3 regions of the Bacillus sp. L381 genome follow, and region 1 is predicted to be linked to each of the others. Evidence: riboswitches for the same ligand, from Rfam matches in the RefSeq annotation. Region 1 holds a riboswitch; each other region holds the start of a gene.

Region 1 (7,177 bases):
TCATGCAAAGCATTTAGTCAGCGAAGTTCAGGGAGCCGAGCTTGCGGCCGTCTGTGACCCGATGAAGGGGAAGGCGGAAACGTGTGCGAAAGAATTAGGAATCGCCAAATGGACGGAAAATCCGAATGATCTGCTGGAAGATGAGCCGATTGACGCCGTCATCATTGTCACCCCGACAAGCACACATGCGGAAATGATTACCAAGTCCGCTGAAAACGGAAAGCACATCTTTGTTGAAAAGCCGCTGACCCTTAGTCTTGAGGAATCTAAAGAAGTCATGAAAAAAATCGAAGAAACGGGCGTCATCTGCCAGGTCGGGTTTATGAGGCGGTTTGACCCGGCTTACGCCGACGCGAAAAGAAGAATCGACGCCGGAGAAATCGGCAGCCCCATTTATTATAAAGGATTTACGAGAGATCAAGGCGCACCGCCCGCTGAATTTATCAAACATAGCGGAGGGCTTTTCATTGACTGCTCCATTCATGATTACGACATCGCGAGATATCTCATGAATGCCGAGGTTACGTCCGTCAGCGGGCACGGGAGAATTTTAAAGCACCCGTTCATGGAGGAATGCGGCGATGTTGATCAGGCATTAACGTATCTTGAGTTTGACTCAGGCGCGGCCGGCGATGTGGAGGCAAGCCGAAATTCTCCGTACGGCCATGACATCCGCGCAGAAATTATCGGCACGACGGGAAGCATTTTAGTCGGTACGCTGCGGAAAAGCCATGTTACCGTTTTAACGGAGTCAGGCAGCAGCTACGAAATTATCCCGGATTTTCAAGCCCGCTTTAAAGACGCTTATCGTCTGGAGCTTGAGCACTTTGCCGAATGTGTGAAAAAAGGGGAAACTCCGATTGTGACAGACGTCGATGCCACGATTAACTTAGAAATCGGGATCGCCGCGACGAATTCTTTTAAAACCGGGAGGCCTGTAAAGCTTACCCCGGGCGCTTCCAGCTATGCCGGATTGTGATAGATTCGAAGAGAAAAAGCAAAGGCTCAGCATGCCTTTGCTTTTTTATGATTCGTCTGAAAAGAAAATGTAGTCAGTCGGCACGCCTTTATATCCCATTTGATGAAGCATCGCGCTTATGTTGCCGCGATGGTATGTGCCGTGATTCACAACATGCCGGATCACATCTGCATATGTCGTCTTTAGCGTTCCCAGGCGCGGATGAGAAATGGAAATCGGACCTTCCGGATTCTCCAGTTCTTTTAAAAATCGGCTGTAATCTTCGTACTGCTCTGTCATTCTATTTTCAATAGCCCCCAAATCTCCGCCAAGCTTTTCAAATTGATCAAATCGCGAGACGATTTGTTCGTAAGTTTCTCCGTAAAGCACGTGAAGCCAGATGTAATCGGCCCGGCATATATGCACAAGCACGGCGTTCACGGTCGGGAAAACACTTTTAAGTTTCTGCTGTAAGCTTGCCGCGGGCATGGTCTTCAGGTGCTGAATGACTTGCTCATTCGCCCACCTGTGGTAATGATGCAGCTTTAGAATCTCTGACATTCCAATTCCCCCTTTCCCCTTCGGTACATTCAACATGACTTGCCGGATCTCCTTTTTATCGGAGCAAAAGCGTTGCAAAATAAACAGCCGCCCCCCACATCACCAATGCCGAGCATTTATTCAGGATGCCGAGCAGCCGGCCGCCCGAATCCGATGCAGACGGATTACGGCTCCAGCGCTTTATCCCAATGGGCGGCATGCCAATGGCTGTCAAACGGCCGCTATGAAACGCGTCTCTTGCGTCTCAGGAAGGAACTCAAAATCAGGAGAGATGCGGCATTGCATTTTCTTGAGAAATACGCGGGAGATATTGCGGAGTGGCATGTTCCGGAGGGAGGCTTTTATATTTGGGTTACCTTTCATAAAGCGTTCGCTGTTCAAACGTTTTTCACCCGTGCACTGGAGGCCGGCGTGCTGATCAATCCGGGAGCTCTTTACCTTCCCGAAGACCGGCAAAGCCTGCGTCTTTCCTATTCGTACGCATCCTTGCCGGACTTGGAAAAAGGCATTCGAACGATAGCGGACATCGCCCGCCGTTTCATTTTGTAGTTCAGGGGATTACGTCACGATGGCTCCGAGCGCTTCTGCGAATGTAACGGCCTGCGCCGGAGAGATGCGGCATCCTTTCAGCTTATCAAGTGAGACGTGCAGGTGATCAAATGTGCACGTACTGATATCCATGTTAAAAAGAGACGTGCCGATGAAGTTTGAGCCGTTCAGATCACATGCGTTAAGATCTGTGTGTTCAAGGGCGGCATCATTCCACTCGCTTTCTAAAAGAGCGCACGTGTCAAACCGGACATGCTTCATATTGGAATAGCTGAACGAGCTGTAATTTGCGAGGCAGTCTTCAAACCGCACATTGCGCATAGCGGAATCCGCCAAGTTCAAGCCGAGAAGTTTTGAATGCTGAAAGACCGTTCTATGGATGATGCTTCCGCTGAAATCAGCGTTTGAGAGATCACATTTTTCAAACAGAACATCCGTACATTCCATATGTCTGAAAGAGGCATCTATAAAAACCGTGTTTCTGAAAATGACTTTTTCAGCGCGCAGGCTGTGCAGTTTGCCGCTTATGATTTCGTTTTCAATTATGACTTCTTTGATCTGTTCGTCCTGAAGCGCTTCGGTGAAAGAAAGCACCGGCAATTCTTTCGGGATTTTCGGTTTTTGGATCGTATTCATCTTTTACTCCCTTTTCTTAAAAAATAGCTGAAATCGGCAATGCCAGGTATCGTTTCACACCTGCTGTCCTTGTTGCTTAATGAACAAAGGGTAATAAAAAAGCGGGAGAGCGTCAATAGCGGCGCTTAAAAAAGCATGGGGAGCGGGACGTGATGTCCAGATCCGCTTAACGCTAAAAATAACAAAACAAAGCCCTTATAAGAGACGCCAAGGGCTTTTGTCTGTTTCAAGCGAGTTCTTATACATGATCACATACGAGCCGATGCCGGGTATGTCAAAGGAGCTTCCGATGCTTGTCCAGCCGAGCTTTTCATAATATCCTTTCACGTGACATCTGGCGTTGCACCAGACAAGCGCCGCCCCCATATCGGCCAGTTTCCGTTCTGCATAGGCGATTAATGTGCTTCCCGCTTTTTGTGTCCGGTATTCCTCAAGCGTCGCCATGCCGCGCAGCTGGTAGGCGGGCTCAGCTTTTAATGCCTGCTGATGCTGCGGATAGAAAGAAGCGATGCTGATCAATTGTCCGTCGTAAAAACCTCCGAGATGAAAAGCTCCTTTTACGCTGTCCTGATCATATTTACAATCCTCTATCGTCTGATGGGGCGCAGCACGCTGTGTCTGATCGCGTACGTGTCTTCTGCGGTGATGGGTTTTACTTCAACCATGAAAAAATCCTCCTTTGCTTGATTCTTTTTCTGTATCGTACCATGAAAAAGCCGCCTGTCATATCAGGCGGCTTGTTTTCACATCAATGCAAATATACATCAGCCCGCTTTTCATCCTTTTGCTTAATATAAGCTGCAAGTTCTGACGTCAAATCAGAACGGAGAAACGGGGTGATTAAATAGATTCCGTTAAACAGCTCGCACGCCGTGTCAAGAAGCGACTTGGCGATGGCAAGGCCCTCGGCTTTCTGCTTCCGCTTATCTTCACCGGCCTGCGCCATTTTTTCCCGGATGCTGTCTGACAGCTTAATGCCCGGTATTTCATGATGAATGAACTCTGCGTTGCGGCTGCTCGTTAACGGCATAATGCCGATATATACCGGCGTTGTGAGATGCTTCGTTTCATGATGAATGTCAATGAGCTGCTGCTCTGAGTAAACAGGCTGAGACACGAAGTAGTCGGCTCCGCACTCGATTTTTTTCTCGAGCCTTTTTACCGCCTTATCAAGATGGCGGACATTCGGATTGAATGCCCCGGCTACGGAAAAGTTCGTTTTCTTGCCGAGCGGTTTCCCTGATAAGGAAATGCCCTCGTTGAATTGCTTAATCAGCCTGATCAAGTCAAAGGACGTCAAATCATAGACGGAGGTAGCTCCCGGAAAGTCGCCGATTTTTGAAGGATCGCCCGTGATGGCTAAAATGTCGGTGAGCCCGAGCGTATCCAGCCCCATTAAATGTGACTGAAGGCCGATGATATTGCGGTCTCTGCATGTAATGTGGACGAGAGAACGGATATCAAGGCGCTCTTTCAGTAATGCACCGCAGGCCGCATTGCTGATTCTCGGTGTCGCCAATGAATTGTCGGCGAGCGTCAGCGCTTCTATGCCGGTTTCCTTTAATTCAGCCGCCGCTTGCAGAAATTTTTCAAAATTCAATTTTTTCGGCGGATCAAGCTCTACGATAATTGACCGTTTTTGCGCGGCGATTTCGTCTAAACCCGGCTCGGTCCGTTCATCCCGGACTGAGATGACTTCTTCTTCCCGTCTGATTTTCACTTCTTTATCAGTGACGGGTGAGAGTCCTCTGACCGCTTCAGCCATGGCTCTGATGTGGTTGGGCGTTGTGCCGCAGCAGCCCCCGATAATGCGCGCGCCCTGAGTGCGGAATTGTATGGCGCTCTCCCGGAAATAGGCATCGTCCGTATCATAAACAAGCCGGCCTCCTTCTAAAGACGGAAGGCTGCTGTTCGGATAGACCGATAAATAAGCGTCACGGAAAATAGGCACTTCGGTAAGGGCTTCAATCATGTGGTACGGGCCGAGCCTGCAATTGATTCCCGTTATATCAGCGCCGAGGCCGGCAATTGATTTGAGGGCTTCCCGAAGCGATGTTCCGTCCTGCAGCACGCCCTGTTCGTGCATGGAAACGTTCAGCATGATCGGGAGTTCCGTTTCTTTTCTGGCGATCTTCAGCACTTCGCGCGCCTCTTCTAAATCATAGTATGTTTCCAAAAGCAGGCCGTCCGGCTCCTCGTGAAGCAGTAAATAAAGCTGCTCCCGAAAGCTGCGTTTAATCTCCTCAAGGCTGTAGGCGTTTTTGTTGAAGGTGCGGATGCCGCCCATCGTTCCCAAAACATAAGCGCCGTCTGAGGAAGCGCGCGCGATTCTGACCGCCTCCTGATTGATTTTTTTCGTTTCATCCTCAAGTCCGTATCTTGAGAGCTTAATAAAATTCGCGCCGTACGTGTTTGTTTGGACGATGTCTGCCCCGGCTTCCACGTAAGCCTTATGTATCCGCTTGATTTCATCGGGCTTTGAGACGTTCAGTTCCTCAAAACATCTGTCAATGCCGTAGGAATAAAGGAGAGTGCCCATCGCGCCGTCCCCGATTAATATCCGTTCTTCCAAGTCTTGTAATAGTCCCATTGTTTGCCTCCTTCATCACATTCAGCAAGGAAAAAAGAGAAATAAAAAAAGTCTTCTTAAGAAGAAGACTTTGTGATCATTTGTCTCTCTTCTTATCTTCCAAGCTGTTGTTTAGCTTGCTGGATTTAGCACCTTGGTCATGGTTTGGTTAAACCATTACACCGGTTGCTGAAGCGTCGTCGGGCCAGTCCCTCGGCTTCTCTTGATAAGAACGTTCATTTAATTGTCATGGGTTTCCAAAACGTAACTGTGAAAATCCCTTTCTCCAAATTTACCGAAAATAGAGACAATAATCAATAGGAATCACATAATTTATCTAAAATTAATAAATTGAACATCAATCGGCAGGTCTGCACCGCGGACGGCTGCAATAATCTGCTGCAGATCATCTTTATTTTTTCCGGTGACGCGCACTTGGTCGTCCTGAATCTGCGACTTCACTTTCAAGCCGGAGTTTTTAATCACCGCATTGATTTTTTTTGCGTTGTCTTTATCAATGCCCTGTACAAGCTTCGCGCGCTGTCGCACCGTGCCTCCCGAGGCATTTTCGATTTTGCCGTATTCAATGTTTTTCGTCGGCACGTCCCGTTTGATCAGCTTGCCGCTCAGCACATCTTTGAGCTGATTCAATTTAAACTCGTCATCTGAAATCAGGACAAGTTCTTCCTTTTCTAAACTCACATCGCTTTTAGATCCTTTAAAATCATAGCGTGTGCCGATTTCTTTCAGCGTCATCTGAATCGCGTTCTGCACTTCGGGAAATTCAACTTTTGATACGATATCAAAAGAACTTTCTTTTGCCATGAGAAAACCTCCTATAACATTTCACTTATGAGTTGATTATAGTAGAATAAAGAGAAATGTCCAACAGCATAAAGCATGAATTTGTGTGAATTGGAAAAAATGAGAAAAACATCAGCCTCATACGGGCGAAGCAGGAAGGACGATAACATGAGACCAGGGCAGCAGCTCACGCTTAGTATAGATCACCAAACCGATTTCGGTTATTTTTTAACTGACGGCGAGGATACGGTTCTTTTACATAACAGTGAAATCACAGAGGATATCGAAGACAGAGATGAAGTGGACGTATTTATTTACGTCGACCATCAGGAAAGGCTCGCGGCGACGATGAAAAAGCCGCTCATCAGCTTTTATGATTACGGATGGGTGGAAGTGACGGATAAAGTGGAGGATATGGGCGTATTCGTCGATGTCGGTCTGTCAAAAGACGCGCTCGTCGCAACGGAGCATCTGCCCCCGTACAAATCCGTCTGGCCGCAAAAAGGCGACAGACTGTATTGTATGCTTAAGGTGACAAACCGCGGGCGCATGTTTGCCAAGCCGGCGCCGGAGGACATCATCAGCGAATTATTTACGGATGCAGGCGAAGAGATGATGAATAAAGAACTGACGGGCACGGTGTATAGGCTGATCGCATCAGGCTCTTTCCTGATTACTGATGAAGGCATCCGCGGGTTTATTCACTCTTCGGAAAGAAAAGAAGAGCCGAGACTCGGCAGCCGTGTGACAGGGCGTGTCATCGAGGTGAAGGAAGACGGCTCCGTCAACATGTCGCTGCTGCCGAGAAAGCAGGACGCGCTTTCCGTTGACGCGGAAGAGATTTTGACCTATCTGAGATCAAGAAACGGCGCGATGCCATACGGAGACAAAAGCCATCCTGACGATATCCGCGAACGGTTCAATTTAAGCAAAGCCGCCTTTAAGCGGGCGCTCGGCCACCTGATGAAAAACGGCAAGGTGTACCAGGAAGACGGCTGGACATACGAAAAACAATAAATTTTCTGCAAAAACATCGGTGAACAAAACCGATGTTTTTTATTTCCTGTAAAACCACAATATTCCTTGTTTTCTTAGTTCTT
Region 2 (7,177 bases), 220 kb from region 1:
CAGGCTGTGGCCGGCAAATTCATTATCGGGATTGGATCCCGTGCAGTTGCAGGCGGCGACAAAACATTGGTTTTCAATTGCTCTGGCGATAAGCAGGCTTCGCCAATGATCGAGGCGGGGCAACGGCCATTCCGCAGAGATAAACAGTACATTCGCTCCCTGGGACGTATGCTTTCTGATCCATTCGGGGAAACGGATATCATAGCAGATCAGCCCGGCGCACTTGACACCGTCAAGCTCAAAGGAACCGTCGCTGTTTCCGGCTGACAGATATATATGTTCATCCATCAGCTGAAACAGATGGGCTTTTTGATACTGCTTCACGATCTGTCCGCTGTTATCGGCGATGTACATGGTGTTATAGACATTTTCTCCTTCTTTGACCGCGACAGATCCGGCAACGAGGTGTACATTGAATCTTTTTGCCGTTTTTTTAAGCCATTGTACCGAGGTTTCGCCGTTTTCATCCGCCAGCTGGTCAAGCCGTGTGAGGTCATAGCCGGTCGTCCATAACTCAGGAAGCACGATGACATCAGCGCGGCGGCTTTCTTGCTCAATCAAAGATTCTGCTTTTTTGAAGTTTTCTGAAGGATTTCCGTATGAAATATCAAATTGCAAACAAGAAACGGTCCATTTCATTTTTTTAACACCCCAAGTTTCTCTTTACTTTTTTTATTTAACCATATATGATGATGGACTATCATTTCAAGAAATTTTTAGAAGGTGAAAATATGAACTTTGAAATCTCTGATGTACTCAAACAGCTGCCGGAACAATTTTTCGCATCATTGGTGCAAAAAGTGAATCAAAAGCTGAAAGAAGGCAAAGACGTCATTAATTTAGGACAGGGGAACCCCGATCAGCCGACGCCTCAGCATATCGTTGAGGAAATGAAGCGCGCCGTCGAAAGGCCGGAAAATCATAAATACTCATCCTTCCGGGGCGCTTACAGCTTCAAAAAAGCAGCCGCTGAATTTTATGAAAGGGAGTACGGGGTTACGCTTAATCCGGAAACGGAAGTGGCCGTGCTGTTCGGAGGCAAGGCGGGACTTGTAGAGATTCCGCAATGTCTTTTGAACCCGGGAGATACAATTCTTGTGCCTGATCCCGGATATCCTGACTACTGGTCGGGGGTCGCTCTTGCGAAAGCGAAAATGGAAATGATGCCGCTGACGGAAGATAGAGGATTTCTCCCTGATTACAGCGCAATTCCTGAAAAGGTGCAAAATGAGGCGAAGCTGCTGTATCTCAATTATCCGAATAATCCGACCGGCGCCGTGGCGACAGAGGCGTTTTTTGAGGAAACGGTCAGCTTTGCAGAACAAAACGGCATTTGTGTCGTTCATGATTTCGCGTACGGAGCAGTCGGCTTTGACGGGCATAAACCGCTGAGCTTTTTGGAGACGGAAGGTGCAAAAGAGACTGGAATTGAAATCTATACCTTGTCAAAAACTTATAACATGGCGGGCTGGCGTGTCGGATTTGCCGTCGGAAACGCGTCTGTTATCGAAGCGATCAACCTTTATCAGGATCATATGTTTGTCAGCCTGTTTCCCGCCGCGCAGCAGGCGGCGGCAGCAGCTCTTTTAGCGGATCAGGCGTGCGTCGCAGCTCAAAATAACAGATATGAGTCGAGACGAAATGCATGGATTGCAGCATGCCGCGATATCGGCTGGGATGTCACGGCTCCCGCGGGCTCTTTTTTTGCATGGCTCCCGGTGCCGGACGGTTATACATCACAGTCGTTTTCAGATCTGCTGCTGGAAAAAGCAAATGTTGCGGTCGCAGCCGGAAACGGGTTCGGAAAATGGGGGGAGGGCTATATCAGAGTCGGCCTTCTGACAAGTGAAGAAAGACTTAAAGAGGCTGCGGAACGGATCGGGAAACTCAATCTTTTCACCCGAAAAAGCATTGACATATCAAAATAACAATGCGATAATTCAAAATACTTTATAAAATCATTATTCTTATCAAGAGCAGGCAGAGGGACGAGCCCGATGAAGCCCGGCAACCGACTGTTAAAGCACGGTGCTAATTCTTGCAGCAGGAGCTGAGAGATAAGATTCGGACATAACACGAAGCCTCTTTCTGCTCATACGGAAGAGGTTTTTTTATGTTTTTCGAAAGAAAGAGAGGCGTTCACGCATGAGCGAAGTATTGGCAACATATCTTCTGACGGACACAACAGACAGTGAAAAGCGGGCGGAACAGATTGCAGCGGGGCTGACGGTAGGTTCCTGGACAGATCTGCCCCTTGTGAAGCAAGAACAGCTCAGAAAGCATAAAGGCCGGGTCGTAAAAGTTGAGGAGAAAGAAGGATCCCCGGAAAACGAAAAACAGGCCGTCATCACCATCGCCTATCCTGAGGCGAACTTTTCAAGAGACATACCCGCCGTCCTGACGACTGTATTCGGAAAGCTGTCACTGGACGGAAAAATAAAATTGACTGATCTTGAATTTTCCGAAGGGTTTAAACGCTCTCTTCCCGGGCCGAAGTTCGGCATATACGGCATTCGCAAACTGCTGGGCGAATTTGAAAGACCGCTTCTGATGAGCATATTTAAAGGGGTGATCGGACGGGATCTCCGTGACATTAAAGAACAGCTCAGACAGCAGGCGCTCGGCGGCGTTGATCTTATTAAAGACGACGAAATCTTCTTTGAAAATGAGCTGGCTCCGTTTGAAACCCGCATTATCGAAGGGAAACAAGTCCTGAAGGAAACCCGGGGGGAGACGGGACATAAAACGCTGTATGCCGTGAACCTGACGGGGAGAACTGCTGAATTGCGGGATAAAGCGAGACGCGCGGCAGAGCTCGGGGCGGACGCCCTCTTACTTAATGTGTTCGCCTACGGTTTGGATGTGATGCAAAGCCTTGCGGAAGACGGGGAAATCCCGCTTCCGATTATGGCGCATCCGGCAGTCAGCGGCGCATTCACATCATCTCCCGTTTACGGTTTATCGCATGCGCTTTTGCTCGGCAAGCTGAACCGCTATTGCGGTGCTGATTTCAGTTTATTTCCGTCACCTTACGGATCCGTTGCACTGCCGAAGGAGTCCGCGCTTGCGATTCACGATGAATGTGTAAAAGACGATGTCTTTCATCCCTCGTTTGCCGTCCCGTCAGCAGGCATTCATCCCGGCATGGTGCCGTTGCTGATGCGTGATTTCGGCATTGATCACATCATTAATGCCGGCGGAGGCGTTCACGGCCATCCGAACGGAGCAGAGGGAGGCGGAAAAGCGTTCCGCGCCATCATTGATGCGGTGCTTGAAGCCCAGCCGATTGAAGAAAAAGCCGCGTCGTGCAAAGATCTTCAGCTCGCATTAGACAAATGGGGAAGGGTGGAAGCCGTATGACCCGCACACCGCTGATTATTTGTGATTTCGACGGAACGGTTACCATGAACGACAACATTGTCAGTATGATGAAAGAATTTGCGCCTCCTGAGTGGCTTGAATTAAAAGACGGTGTTCTGTCTAAAAGCCTATCAATCCAGGAAGGAGTCGGCCGGATGTTTGGGCTGCTGCCGAGCAGTTTAAAAGAAGAGCTGACTGATTTTATCCTGAAGGATGCGAAAATAAGGGACGGCTTTTTGGATTTTGTCTCGTTTGTCCGGTCAAACGATCTCCCGTTTTATATCGTAAGCGGGGGAATGGACTTTTTTGTGCACCCGCTTTTGGAAGGCATCGTAGAAAAGGAGCGGATTTTCTGCAATCATGCTTCCTTTGACAATGAATATATTCATATCAATTGGCCGCACGCCTGTGACGGCGACTGCACGAATCAATGCGGCTGCTGCAAACCGTCAGTGATCCGAAAGCTGTCCGATCAGCAGAATTTTCTCATTATGATCGGTGATTCGGTCACGGACCTCGAGGCTGCAAAATTATCCGATATGTGCTTTGCAAGGGATTATCTTTTGACTGAATGCAAAGAACTCGGTCTTCGGCATCTGCCTTTTCAAGATTTTCATGAGGTGAAAACAGGCATCGAAAACATCGGGGAGGTGCAGGCATGGCTGCAAAAGAAGAACGCTGGCGCGAACTTGCCGAGGTAAAGCGCGAGCTGGCTGAAAGAGACTGGTTTCCGGCAACGAGCGGAAATCTTTCCATTAAAGTATCCGACGGGCCGCTGACTTTTCTCGTTACGGCAAGCGGCAAAGACAAACGAAAAGAAACAGACGAAGATTTTCTCTTAGTCGATGAGAACGGGAAGCCCGCTGAGACCGGCCATTCCTTAAAACCCTCGGCAGAAACGCTTCTTCATACTTACTTATACAAAAAGACAGACGCAGGCTGCTGTCTGCATGTCCATACCGTTAATAATAATGTCATCTCAGAGCTCTACGGAGATGAAAAACAAATCACCTTTCAGGGGCAGGAGATTATTAAGGCGCTCGGATTGTGGGAGGAAAACGCGGCGGTGACCGTTCCGATCATTGACAATCCGGCGCACATCCCGGCATTGGCCGAAAGCTTCGCGCGCCATGCAGACACCGAATCAGGCGCGGTATTAATCCGCAATCACGGCATTACGGCATGGGGGCGGACCGCGTTTGAGGCGAAAAGGGTGCTGGAAGCCTATGAATTTTTATTCAGCTGTCACATCAAGCTTCTGTCACTTCGGCCGCAGCTCGTAAAATAAAAGGAGGAATGCAAAATGGCGACAATCAGAATTCATGATGAAAAGAATACGATCATTGAAAATCAGGAAGAAGTAGCGCGCTTTTTAGACGAACAAGAGGTAATCTATGAGCAGTGGAATATTGAAAAACTTCCGCCTGAGCTTTCGGAGAAATATGATGTAACCGAAGCTGAAAAAGAGCGGATTCTCGCGGCGTTTGACAAGGAGATTCAGGATATTTCAGCCCGGCGCGGCTATCAGTCTCAGGATGTCATTTCTTTATCAGATTCAACGCCGAATCTAGATGAATTATTGAAAAATTTCCAAAGAGAACATCACCACACGGATGATGAAGTCCGCTTTATTGTCAGCGGGCACGGCATCTTCGTCATTCAAGGCAAAGACGGCACTTTTTTTGATGTCCGTTTAAATCCGGGAGATTTGATTTCGGTTCCGGAGAACATCCGCCACTACTTTACGCTTCAGGAAGACCGCCGGGTCGTCGCCATCCGAATCTTCGTGACGACTGAAGGCTGGGTGCCGATTTACGAAAATGAAAGTGTGCAAAACTGATAGACTTGCGAACCTCTCATGCAGCCAGCGGCATGAGAGGTTTTTTATTTTAATATAAAATCAGCTGTCTCTGTTTTTTGTGCGTTGAAATATGCCGCATTCTGTTTATATCATTACCTGAATGGGTATTATTCTCGTAATCATGCTAAAGATTCCAATATGAAATGAAAAATTAAGTTATTTAGTAAAAAAATGTTTACAAATAAAGTATAATCTGTAATAATGCTCAATAACCCAATCAAACTTGTTTCCTATTCTTTTAGCGGTGAGGGGTGAAGTGAATGGGCAGTTATTCTGAACAAGAACAATTGCTTGTATCTATTGATGAAAAGAGAAAAATGATGATAGATGCGGCTAACAGGCAGGGGTTTACAGGATATGACACGATCAGGCACAGCCAGGAACTGGACTGTCTGATGAACGCATATCAGCAGCTGATAAACCGTGAACGCACACATCACCAAGGAATACAGGGCCTTGTGAAGAAAATAGGCTTGTTCTCCCGCGGTGACATCATGCCTGCATATGAAGCAAACAAATAATTAATGATAAACAGATAACGAAGACTGAATGCGCTTCCTGATCAAGCGCCGCATCCGAAAGATGACCGCGTACAGTCAGCGGGTTTTTCCGCCGGCACAGCTCACGAAGCGCCTCGTATCTATCTGCCGGCTATGATGCCGTTCCCCGGTATATCCTCTTACACATATTCTTCTTTATCTAAAAAACACCCTGTTACAGGGTGTTTTTTCATCGTGAAGCGGCAGGGAGGGTAATGGTGACCTCTGTGCCTTTATCGACTTCGCTTTGAATGTCAATCGAACCGCCGTACATCAGCATGATTCGTTTACACACGACAAGGCCGAGACCGGTTCCTTTTTCTTTTGACGTTACAAACGGAAGAAAAATGTGCTCAAGCATATCTTCAGAAATACCCATTCCGTTGTCAGCAACCTTAATGACTGCTTTATGGTCGCGGGCTTCTAAATAGATGGACAGCCGGCCGCCTTCCTGCATTGACTCAAGCGCGTTTTTCGCGACATTTAAGATGACCTGTTTAATATGGTCTTTCGTGCAATTGACCTTGAGCGGCCGATTGACGAGAATCTCCACATTTACTTCCACATTATAAAGATTCCCTTCCGAATAAATAATCGGCATAATCTCATCAAGGATATCCTGCAGAGAGTTCACTTCTAATCGTTCCGCGGTCGGTTTGCCGAGCACTAAAAACTCACTGACAATCTGATTGATCCGTTTAATCTCCTGCTCAATAATTGAGAAATACAGCTGATCTTCCTCTGTTTTATATTTTTTCTGCAAAAGCTGAATGAAGCCGCTGATCCCTGTAAGCGGGTTCCGGATTTCATGGGCGGTGCTTGCGGCAAGCGTTCCGATCAGCTCCAATTTCTGCGCCTCGTTTTGAGCGCGCTCCAGCTGGGTCTTGCGCTTAAGCAGATAATATTGAACGAGGATGAACAGAATATTCAGCAGCACGGCGATACTGGACATCGGCAGCAGCACGCTTTTGGTCAGCTCGTTCAGCTCAACCGGTTTCGGAAAAACATTGATATTCCAGTTAATATCATCCAGATAGCCGCTGACCGGCTGCACGCCTTCTGATTGATCAGCGCGTCCGCTGGCAAATATCACTTTATCCTGGTGGGTTGCCTTGACATAAACGTCAGGACTTAGCATATTGATCATATTTCTCAAATAATCGACTTGTATGGCGGCCACTAAATAATCGGTGACTTCCCGGTTTGCATCTAACACGGGCACGCAGATCGTAAAGATGCGCTGGCCTGTAATTCTGCTGGGGTAGTCATTTGTGATGACTGTTTTCTTCGTCTTTTTTGCCTTCGTAAAATACGGTCTGTCGGCCAAATTCACCTTTGATTTCAGATCGGTCGTGCTTGCGATGACGTCACCTTTGGCATTCAGCATATACAGTCCGCTGAATCTGGGTTCATCCTC
Region 3 (7,177 bases), 410 kb from region 1:
CTCCTTCTCTTGCATACTGTAAAATCTCTTTGTTTACCAATCTGTCATATAAAATAACGTCCGCTTTCTGTATGGCTTTCATTGCCTTCACCGTTAATAAGTCCGGATCTCCCGGACCGGCTCCAACGATAAATACTTTCCCCATAGCATGTCTCCCCGATCCGTTTTGACATCTCTCAGAACAGCCGCGAGGCCGCACTTCAGCTATTTTACCATATCCCGCCATTCGCAGGGATATCCGGCTGATTGCGCGGCCTTTTTGGACTTATTATGCTAAGCTGTTTTTCACAAAATCAATCAGTCTGCCGGTGCATTCCTCACGTTCATATTTGCCTGAATCAAGTACGAGCTCAGGCGCTTTCGGCTCTTCATACGGTGAGTCGATCCCCGTAAAGAACGGGATTTCACCGTTTCTTGCTTTTTTATATAAACCTTTCGGATCGCGCTTTTCACATATATCGAGGTCGCATTTCACGTAAATTTCATTAAATTCGCCTTCTGCCACAAGCTCTCTCACCTGATCTCTGTCCTCACGGAACGGAGAGATAAAGGCTGTAATGACGATGGTGCCCTGCTGAACGAAAAGCTTCGCCACTTCCCCGATTCGGCGTATATTTTCCTTGCGGTCATCATCAGAAAAGCCTAAGTCTTTGTTTAAACCGTGGCGGATGTTATCGCCATCAAGCACAATGACTTGATAGCCTTGTTCAAACAGCTCGCGCGCTGCGGCGTTTGCAATCGTGGATTTCCCTGAGCCGCTCAAACCCGTCAGCCAGAGGATAGAGCTTTTATGCTTATTTTTCTGCTGGTATTCTTCTTTCGTTATTGAAGCTTCATGCCATACGATATCACGATTTGTCACTCTTTTTCCTCCTTAAGAAACGCCTGCTTCTTCTTTCGTTTTCATCCCTTTAATTAACACCTCGACAACTTCGGGACGGCTGAATTCCGCCGGCGGCATGACGCCGCTTCGCAGCATTTCTCTGACCTTTGTTCCTGACAGAATGACGTGGTCTTCTCTGTCATGCGGACATGTTTTGGCCGTTCCCATGTTGCCGCATTTTTGGCAGAAGAAGCTGTGCTCGAATTTCATCGGTGTAATCCCAAGCTCCTCCGCTGTAAATTGATCAAACAGCTCTTGCGCTTCATATGTGCCGTAGTAATCACCGACGCCGGCGTGATCGCGGCCGACGATAAAATGCGTGCAGCCGTAGTTTTTGCGGACAAGCGCGTGGAAAATGGCTTCTCTCGGTCCCGCATACCGCATCGCTGCCAAAAATACACCGAGGAAAACGCGGTCTTTCGGATAATAATGATCGAGCAGCACCTGGTAGCTTTCCATTCTGACATCCGCCGGAATGTCATCTGATTTCGTTTCACCGACGAGCGGGTTCAAAAACAGCCCGTCAACCGTCTCAAGAGCGGTTTTCTGGATATATTCGTGAGCGCGGTGAACCGGATTTCTCGTTTGGAAACCGACGATGGTTTTCCAGCCTTTTTCTTCGAAGCTTCGTCTCGTTTCAGCAGGTTCAAATGTAAACTCCGGAAACTGCTTTGACGCTTTTTTAATTAATGTGATCGGCCCGCCGACATACGTATCGCCGCGTGAAAATAGTTTTTTCACGCCGGGATGCGCGGCATCATCGGTTTTATATACGTGAACGGCTTCTTTTTGTTTATCCGGCGTATAAATATCTTCGATGTCAACGACGCCGTATGTTTCTCCGCCGTAAATCAGTTTCACGGTGTCTCCGACGGCAAGCTCAGCCGCTTTTTCTGAATCGACCGGAAGCGTGATCGGCAAAGACCAGACGGCACCGGATGCCAATCGCATATTTTCTACGACTGACACGTAATCTTTTTCTGTGAAAAATCCTTCAATCGGGCTGTAGCCCCCGATCCCGATCAGTTCTAAATCAGCGAACGAAATCAAATCAAGCTCAATTTCTTTTTGAACGGATGTAAGATCATACTGCTCATTCACCCGATTAATTAATGTGCCTCCGTGCGGTGCTAAACTCATAATTCATTATTCCTCCCAGTTAACAGATAAATAAACTCAGATTAATAGTTAAATGCCCCCGCCTTGTTCATGGACAGAGCGTTTCTCTTTTCGGATGGCTTTCATCAGACTGGCGGCTCCGCCAGCTGCCAAAAGCACGCTGGCCATCATAAAGATGGAATAGTAATCTCCTTTTAACAGCAAAGAGACAAGCAGATACGAAATCGACAGTGACAAAAACGGGGAAACGACCCATACTTTGAGCATCGTTTTCACGACTTCTTTATGAAAAACGTTCGGCCCGTTTTTGGCCATTCCGATACCGATAATTGATGATGATGTCACCTGCGCCAAAGGGACAGGCAGACCGAAGACGGAACTGATAATGACAAGCCCCGCGCCGGTTCCGGACAGCAGGATGCCTTCGCCGGCTGAAAATCTCGTAATCTTTTTTCCGTTGGTTTCAAGCACTTTGCGTCCTAATAGCAGAGCGCCGAGAGCGACAAATACGCCTCCGTACAGCGTCCCTTTGGACACGCTGAGCACGCCGGCCGCAACCAACGGTCCTACCGCATTTGCGACGTTGTTCATTCCGGCTGAAAAAGCTTCCCAAAACCCCGCAATAAGCAGCACAATCCCCAATATCTTCTGTTTCCGATTCGAAACGACCCGAATATTCAGATAACTGAATACCTTCGATACGAGAAATGTGAAACAGAACGCGACAAACGGAACAAGCACCCAAAAGATCACAATCACCAGAAGATGCTGTAAAAACAACACTTTGTATGCGACGCCGACACCGACAATCGCCCCGACAGTGACCTCACTCGTCGACAGCGGAATGCCGAGCACATTCGCCGTGAATAACGATAGCGCCGCCGCCCCGATAATAATGCAGACAATGGTGAGCGTAATCGTCTGTTCGGGAATGATTCCGCCGCTGATTGTCTTAACGACTTCTCCGCCGCCGATAACCGCCCCTGACAGGACGCCGGCTGCGCAGATGATCAGCGCATACGTTTTCTTTTTAACGGCGCCTGACCCGTAAGCGACTCCCATTGAAGCTGCGGCTCCGCTGGCTCCGATATTCATGGCAAAAAACAGGCTGAATAAAATAGCGGCTAATTCCATCTTGCAGCTCCTTTATTCATGCAGTCCGCATTCTGTTTTCGCCATGCCGTTCCATCTGCCGCTGCGCAAATCTTCTGCGGTAAACGCAGGTGAAGTGCACGGTTCACAGCCGATGCTCGGATAGCCCTGATCATGAAGGATATTATAATCCAGCTCATGCTTGGATGTATATCTCCAGATGTCTTTCCATGTCCAATGGATCAGCGGGCATACTTTAATTGATTGAAACTTGTCGTCTTTATTCAGGAAATTCGTATTCGCCCGGCTCGGCCCTTGATCGCGGCGAAGGCCTGACAGCCATGCCGGACGCCCGGCGAGCGCTTCTCTTAATGGCAGAATTTTTCTAATGAAGCAGCACTGGTTCGGTTCTCTTTCCCATAGTTTATCTCCGTGAGCCTCGGCCTGTTCCTCAAGCGTAAGGCCGGGCTGTTTCAGGATGATGTTCAGTCCCGGGTAACGTTCTTTCACTTTTTCGATCGTTTCATAGGTTTCTTTAAAGTGAAGGCCCGTATCGAGAAACACGATTTCCGCGTCTTTTTTCACTTTAGAAATCAAATCGATCAGGACGATGCCCTCAATCCCGAAGCTGCACGCGTAAACAAGCTGGTCTCCGTAGTGGCCGTACGCCCATTTTAAAACGGACAGCGCGCCTTTATAGGAATCGTCTTCCGGAAATGTAATCGCCGGTTCTTCCCATGTGTCATACGTTAGCATTTTTTCTTTCCTCCTCCCGGAGACAATCAAACAGCTGATGTTTTCTGCCGGTTGTCTTATCCCTCAATCTTTTTTTCATAAAAAAACTTTCAATCCAGCGGAATGAAAGACAGTGACCCGATATAGCCCTTATCTTCAAAATGCTGTGCATTTTTCTGGATGCGGCACCTTGCAATACATGCAGGTTGCCGGGCGTCATCGGTCCAGTCCCTCAGCCGCTCTTGATAAGCTTTTAGATTTGTACTAAATTTTAGCACAATTCTAACAGAAGTCAACCCGAGTTTTTTGATAGGAATAATAAAAACAGGCTCTGAGGCCTGTTTTTATTATCATTATTTTTTAAACCAATCTTTTGACTCGGGATTCTGTTTCCATGATTTCAGTTTCTCAATGTCATCTGAATGAATCGTTCCGTTTTCTAGCGCCACTTCAATCAGCGTGTCATAATCCGTTAATGAGTAATACGGCAGACCCGCTTTTTTAAAGGCTTCTCTTGCTTTCGGCAGGCCGTATGTAAAAATGGAAATGACGCCGAGGACTTCCGCACCCTCTTTTTTAAGGGCTTCCGCAGCTTCGAGCACGCTGCCTCCGGTAGAAATCAAGTCTTCAATCACGACTGTTTTTTGCCCTTTTTTAACGGCGCCTTCTATTTGATTTCCTTTGCCGTGCGCTTTCGGCTTGCTTCTGACGTAGCACATCGGCGCGCCTGTACGGTCTGCGAGAAGCGCAGCGTGAGGAATGCCTGCCGTTGCAGTTCCCGCGATCATCTCCGCCTCTGGGAAATGATCTTTCAGCAGTTTGCTGAGCCCGTCCGCTACATCATTTCTCACTTCCGGATACGATAATGTCAGACGGTTGTCACAATAGATCGGTGATAAAATGCCGCTCGCCCAAGTAAATGGCTCATTCGGACGTAAAAAGACAGCTTCAATGTGTAATAGATGTTTTGCGATAGCTTGTTTCATCGGCGAACACCCTCCCATTCCAGTTTAATTGCTTCATATGCTTTAACGGGATTTTCCGCTTTTGTAATTGAGCGGCCCACGACAATGGCTGACGAGCCGTTTTCTTTCGCAAATGACGGAGTCGCCGTCCGGACTTGATCGTCAGCTGCGTCACTAGCGGTGCGGATGCCGGGCGTGACTGTCAGAAATGACGGCCGGACCGCTTCATAAATGGCTTTTGTTTCATGAACCGAACATACCACTCCGTCCAGACCGCACTCTTCCGCCATTTTTCCGTAATGAACAACCGTTTCTAAAAGCGGCTTTTGCAGCAGAAGCTCTTCCTTCGCCATCTGCTCTGAAGTGCTGGTCAGCTGGGTGACTGCAATTAAAGACGGGCGTTTTTTGCCTCTCGGTGTGCCCTCTTCAAGCCCTTCTAGAGCCGCTCGCATCATACGTGCGCCTCCCGCTGCATGGACATTGACGAGATCAACGCCGAGGCCGGCAAGCCGTTTCATCGCTTTATTGACTGTAGTCGGAATATCGTGAAGCTTCAAATCTAAAAATATGTCACAATTCCGTTCTTTTAATTGGTGAATGATGGCCGGGCCTTCCTGATAAAAAAGTTCCATCCCCGTTTTGACAAACAGCCTTTCCTTTTCAAACAAATCTAAAAACGCTAAAGTTTCTTCCCCTGATGCAAAATCAAGCGCGATGATGGGCAGGTTGTTTTTCATGTTTCCAGCTCCTTCCGATGCATTCACTTACAGATTGAAAGCCGTATTGGCGCAGCACACGAGGGAGCTGTTCTATGATTTCCGGGCAGACAAACGGATTGACGAAGTTTGCCGTGCCGACCGCAACCGCACTCGCCCCGGCAAGTAGAAATTCCAGTGCATCCTCTGCGGTCTGGACGCCGCCCATCCCGATAATCGGAATTTGAACGGCCTGACTGACTTCGTATACCATCCGGATGGCGACCGGTTTGATTGCCGGGCCTGACAACCCGCCCGTTTTATTTGCTAAAATCGGCCGTCCTGTCTTAAGATCGAGCCTCATCCCGACGAGTGTATTAATCATCGTCAGGCCGTCAGCACCGGCTGCTTCAATCGCCTTGGCAATTTCGGTTATGTTGGCGACATTAGGCGAAAGCTTCACATATACAGGCACTGCGGAAACTTCTTTTACCGCCTTTGTCAGATCAGCCGCCATGACGGGATCAGTGCCAAAAGCAATCCCGCCCGTTTTGACATTCGGACACGAAATGTTAAGTTCAAGCGCATGCACATTCGGCGCTTTGCTGATATGCTCGGCCACTTCTTTATAGTCTTCCACCTGAGAACCGGCGACGTTTGCGATAATCGGCGTATCAAACTGTTCAAGCCAAGGCAGCTCATGTTTGAGTACATGCTCAAGTCCGGGATTTTGCAGGCCAATGGCATTCAGCATTCCCGCGTTTGTCTCCGCTACTCTCGGTGTCGGATTTCCGAAACGCGCTTCGTTCGTAGTGGCTTTAATCATGATGCCTCCGAGGCATGATAAATCATAAAATCCGGCATATTCCTTTCCGAAACCGAAACATCCGGAAGCGGGGATGATCGGGTTTTTCAATCGGAGACCCGGCAAATTCACCTCTAACATTACAGCGCCACCTCCTCAGCTTTAAATACCGGCCCGTCAAGGCAGACTTTCACATATGATGTATCGCTTTCGCCCGTACGGCACACGCAGGCGAAGCAGGCCCCTATTCCGCAGCCCATCCGCTCCTCCATCGAGAGATAAACCTCTTTATGGCCGTACTGCTGCTTCAGTGCTTTCAGCATCGGTGTCGGCCCGCAGCTGAGCAGGACATCGAATTCGAGCTGCTTTTCGCGGATGATGTCAGTGACAAATCCTTTTTCTCCATATGTCCCGTCAGCCGTCGCCACATAGGTGTCTCCGTACGCGAGACATTCCTGTTCATAAAAAACATCCTTTGCTGATTGAAACCCCAGCACGTGAATGACGTTTACGCCTTTTTCCGTCAGGCGCTTTGACAGTTCCTGCAAAGGCGGAACCCCGACTCCGCCTCCGACTAACAGCGCGGTTTTGCCGGGTTCAATCCGCCGGACGGGGAATCCGTTGCCGAGAGGGCCGAGAACATCTATCCTGCTGCCCTCTTTTTTCTCGGACAAAAGACGCGTTCCCTCACCGTCAGTTCTGTAGATAACGGATACTTCATTCACGGCGAAATCGACGTCCGCAATGCTGAGCGGCCTTCTTAAAAGCGGCGTGACCGCGTCACTCACCTTTAAATGAAGAAACTGTCCCGGCTCGGTAAAGTGCCGGACAAGTTCTCCTTTCAGCACCATCTTATAGATCCGGTCGGCAATTTCCGAGTTGG

What was found. A riboswitch is a leader RNA that binds a small molecule or an ion and turns the genes downstream of it on or off. The one in region 1 is predicted to bind S-adenosylmethionine.
Region 2: it holds a riboswitch for S-adenosylmethionine, as region 1 does, so the genes downstream of both, mtnW (2,3-diketo-5-methylthiopentyl-1-phosphate enolase) here and QRX25_RS05350 (bifunctional homocysteine S-methyltransferase/methylenetetrahydrofolate reductase) in region 1, are expected to answer to the same signal.
Region 3: it holds a riboswitch for S-adenosylmethionine, as region 1 does, so the genes downstream of both, QRX25_RS07565 (phosphoadenylyl-sulfate reductase) here and QRX25_RS05350 (bifunctional homocysteine S-methyltransferase/methylenetetrahydrofolate reductase) in region 1, are expected to answer to the same signal.

The regions. Positions count from the first base shown of each region.
Region 1 is NZ_CP127224.1:1,072,452-1,079,628, forward strand. It holds gene iolX (scyllo-inositol 2-dehydrogenase) at 1-979, shown strand, start outside; gene QRX25_RS05330 (DinB family protein) at 1,025-1,519, opposite strand; partial or broken gene QRX25_RS05335 (PLP-dependent aminotransferase family protein) at 1,673-2,068, shown strand; gene QRX25_RS05340 (pentapeptide repeat-containing protein) at 2,078-2,704, opposite strand; partial or broken gene QRX25_RS05345 (GNAT family N-acetyltransferase) at 2,900-3,369, opposite strand; gene QRX25_RS05350 (bifunctional homocysteine S-methyltransferase/methylenetetrahydrofolate reductase) at 3,453-5,294, opposite strand; SAM riboswitch class I at 5,384-5,506, opposite strand; gene QRX25_RS05355 (YajQ family cyclic di-GMP-binding protein) at 5,607-6,098, opposite strand; gene QRX25_RS05360 (CvfB family protein) at 6,198-7,094, shown strand.
Region 2 is NZ_CP127224.1:1,296,942-1,304,118, forward strand. It holds gene QRX25_RS06615 (carbon-nitrogen family hydrolase) at 1-639, opposite strand, end outside; gene QRX25_RS06620 (pyridoxal phosphate-dependent aminotransferase) at 732-1,928, shown strand; SAM riboswitch class I at 1,965-2,064, shown strand; gene mtnW (2,3-diketo-5-methylthiopentyl-1-phosphate enolase) at 2,146-3,360, shown strand; gene mtnX (2-hydroxy-3-keto-5-methylthiopentenyl-1-phosphate phosphatase) at 3,357-4,061, shown strand; gene QRX25_RS06635 (methylthioribulose 1-phosphate dehydratase) at 4,019-4,648, shown strand; gene mtnD (acireductone dioxygenase) at 4,664-5,200, shown strand; gene spo0E (aspartyl-phosphate phosphatase Spo0E) at 5,482-5,742, shown strand; gene kinD (sporulation kinase KinD) at 5,951-7,177, opposite strand, start outside.
Region 3 is NZ_CP127224.1:1,481,205-1,488,381, reverse strand. It holds gene cobA (uroporphyrinogen-III C-methyltransferase) at 1-145, opposite strand, end outside; gene cysC (adenylyl-sulfate kinase) at 269-862, opposite strand; gene sat (sulfate adenylyltransferase) at 875-2,023, opposite strand; gene cysP (sulfate permease) at 2,072-3,136, opposite strand; gene QRX25_RS07565 (phosphoadenylyl-sulfate reductase) at 3,149-3,850, opposite strand; SAM riboswitch class I at 3,977-4,081, opposite strand; gene pyrE (orotate phosphoribosyltransferase) at 4,183-4,815, opposite strand; gene pyrF (orotidine-5'-phosphate decarboxylase) at 4,812-5,531, opposite strand; gene QRX25_RS07550 (dihydroorotate dehydrogenase) at 5,500-6,435, opposite strand; gene QRX25_RS07545 (dihydroorotate dehydrogenase electron transfer subunit) at 6,435-7,177, opposite strand, start outside.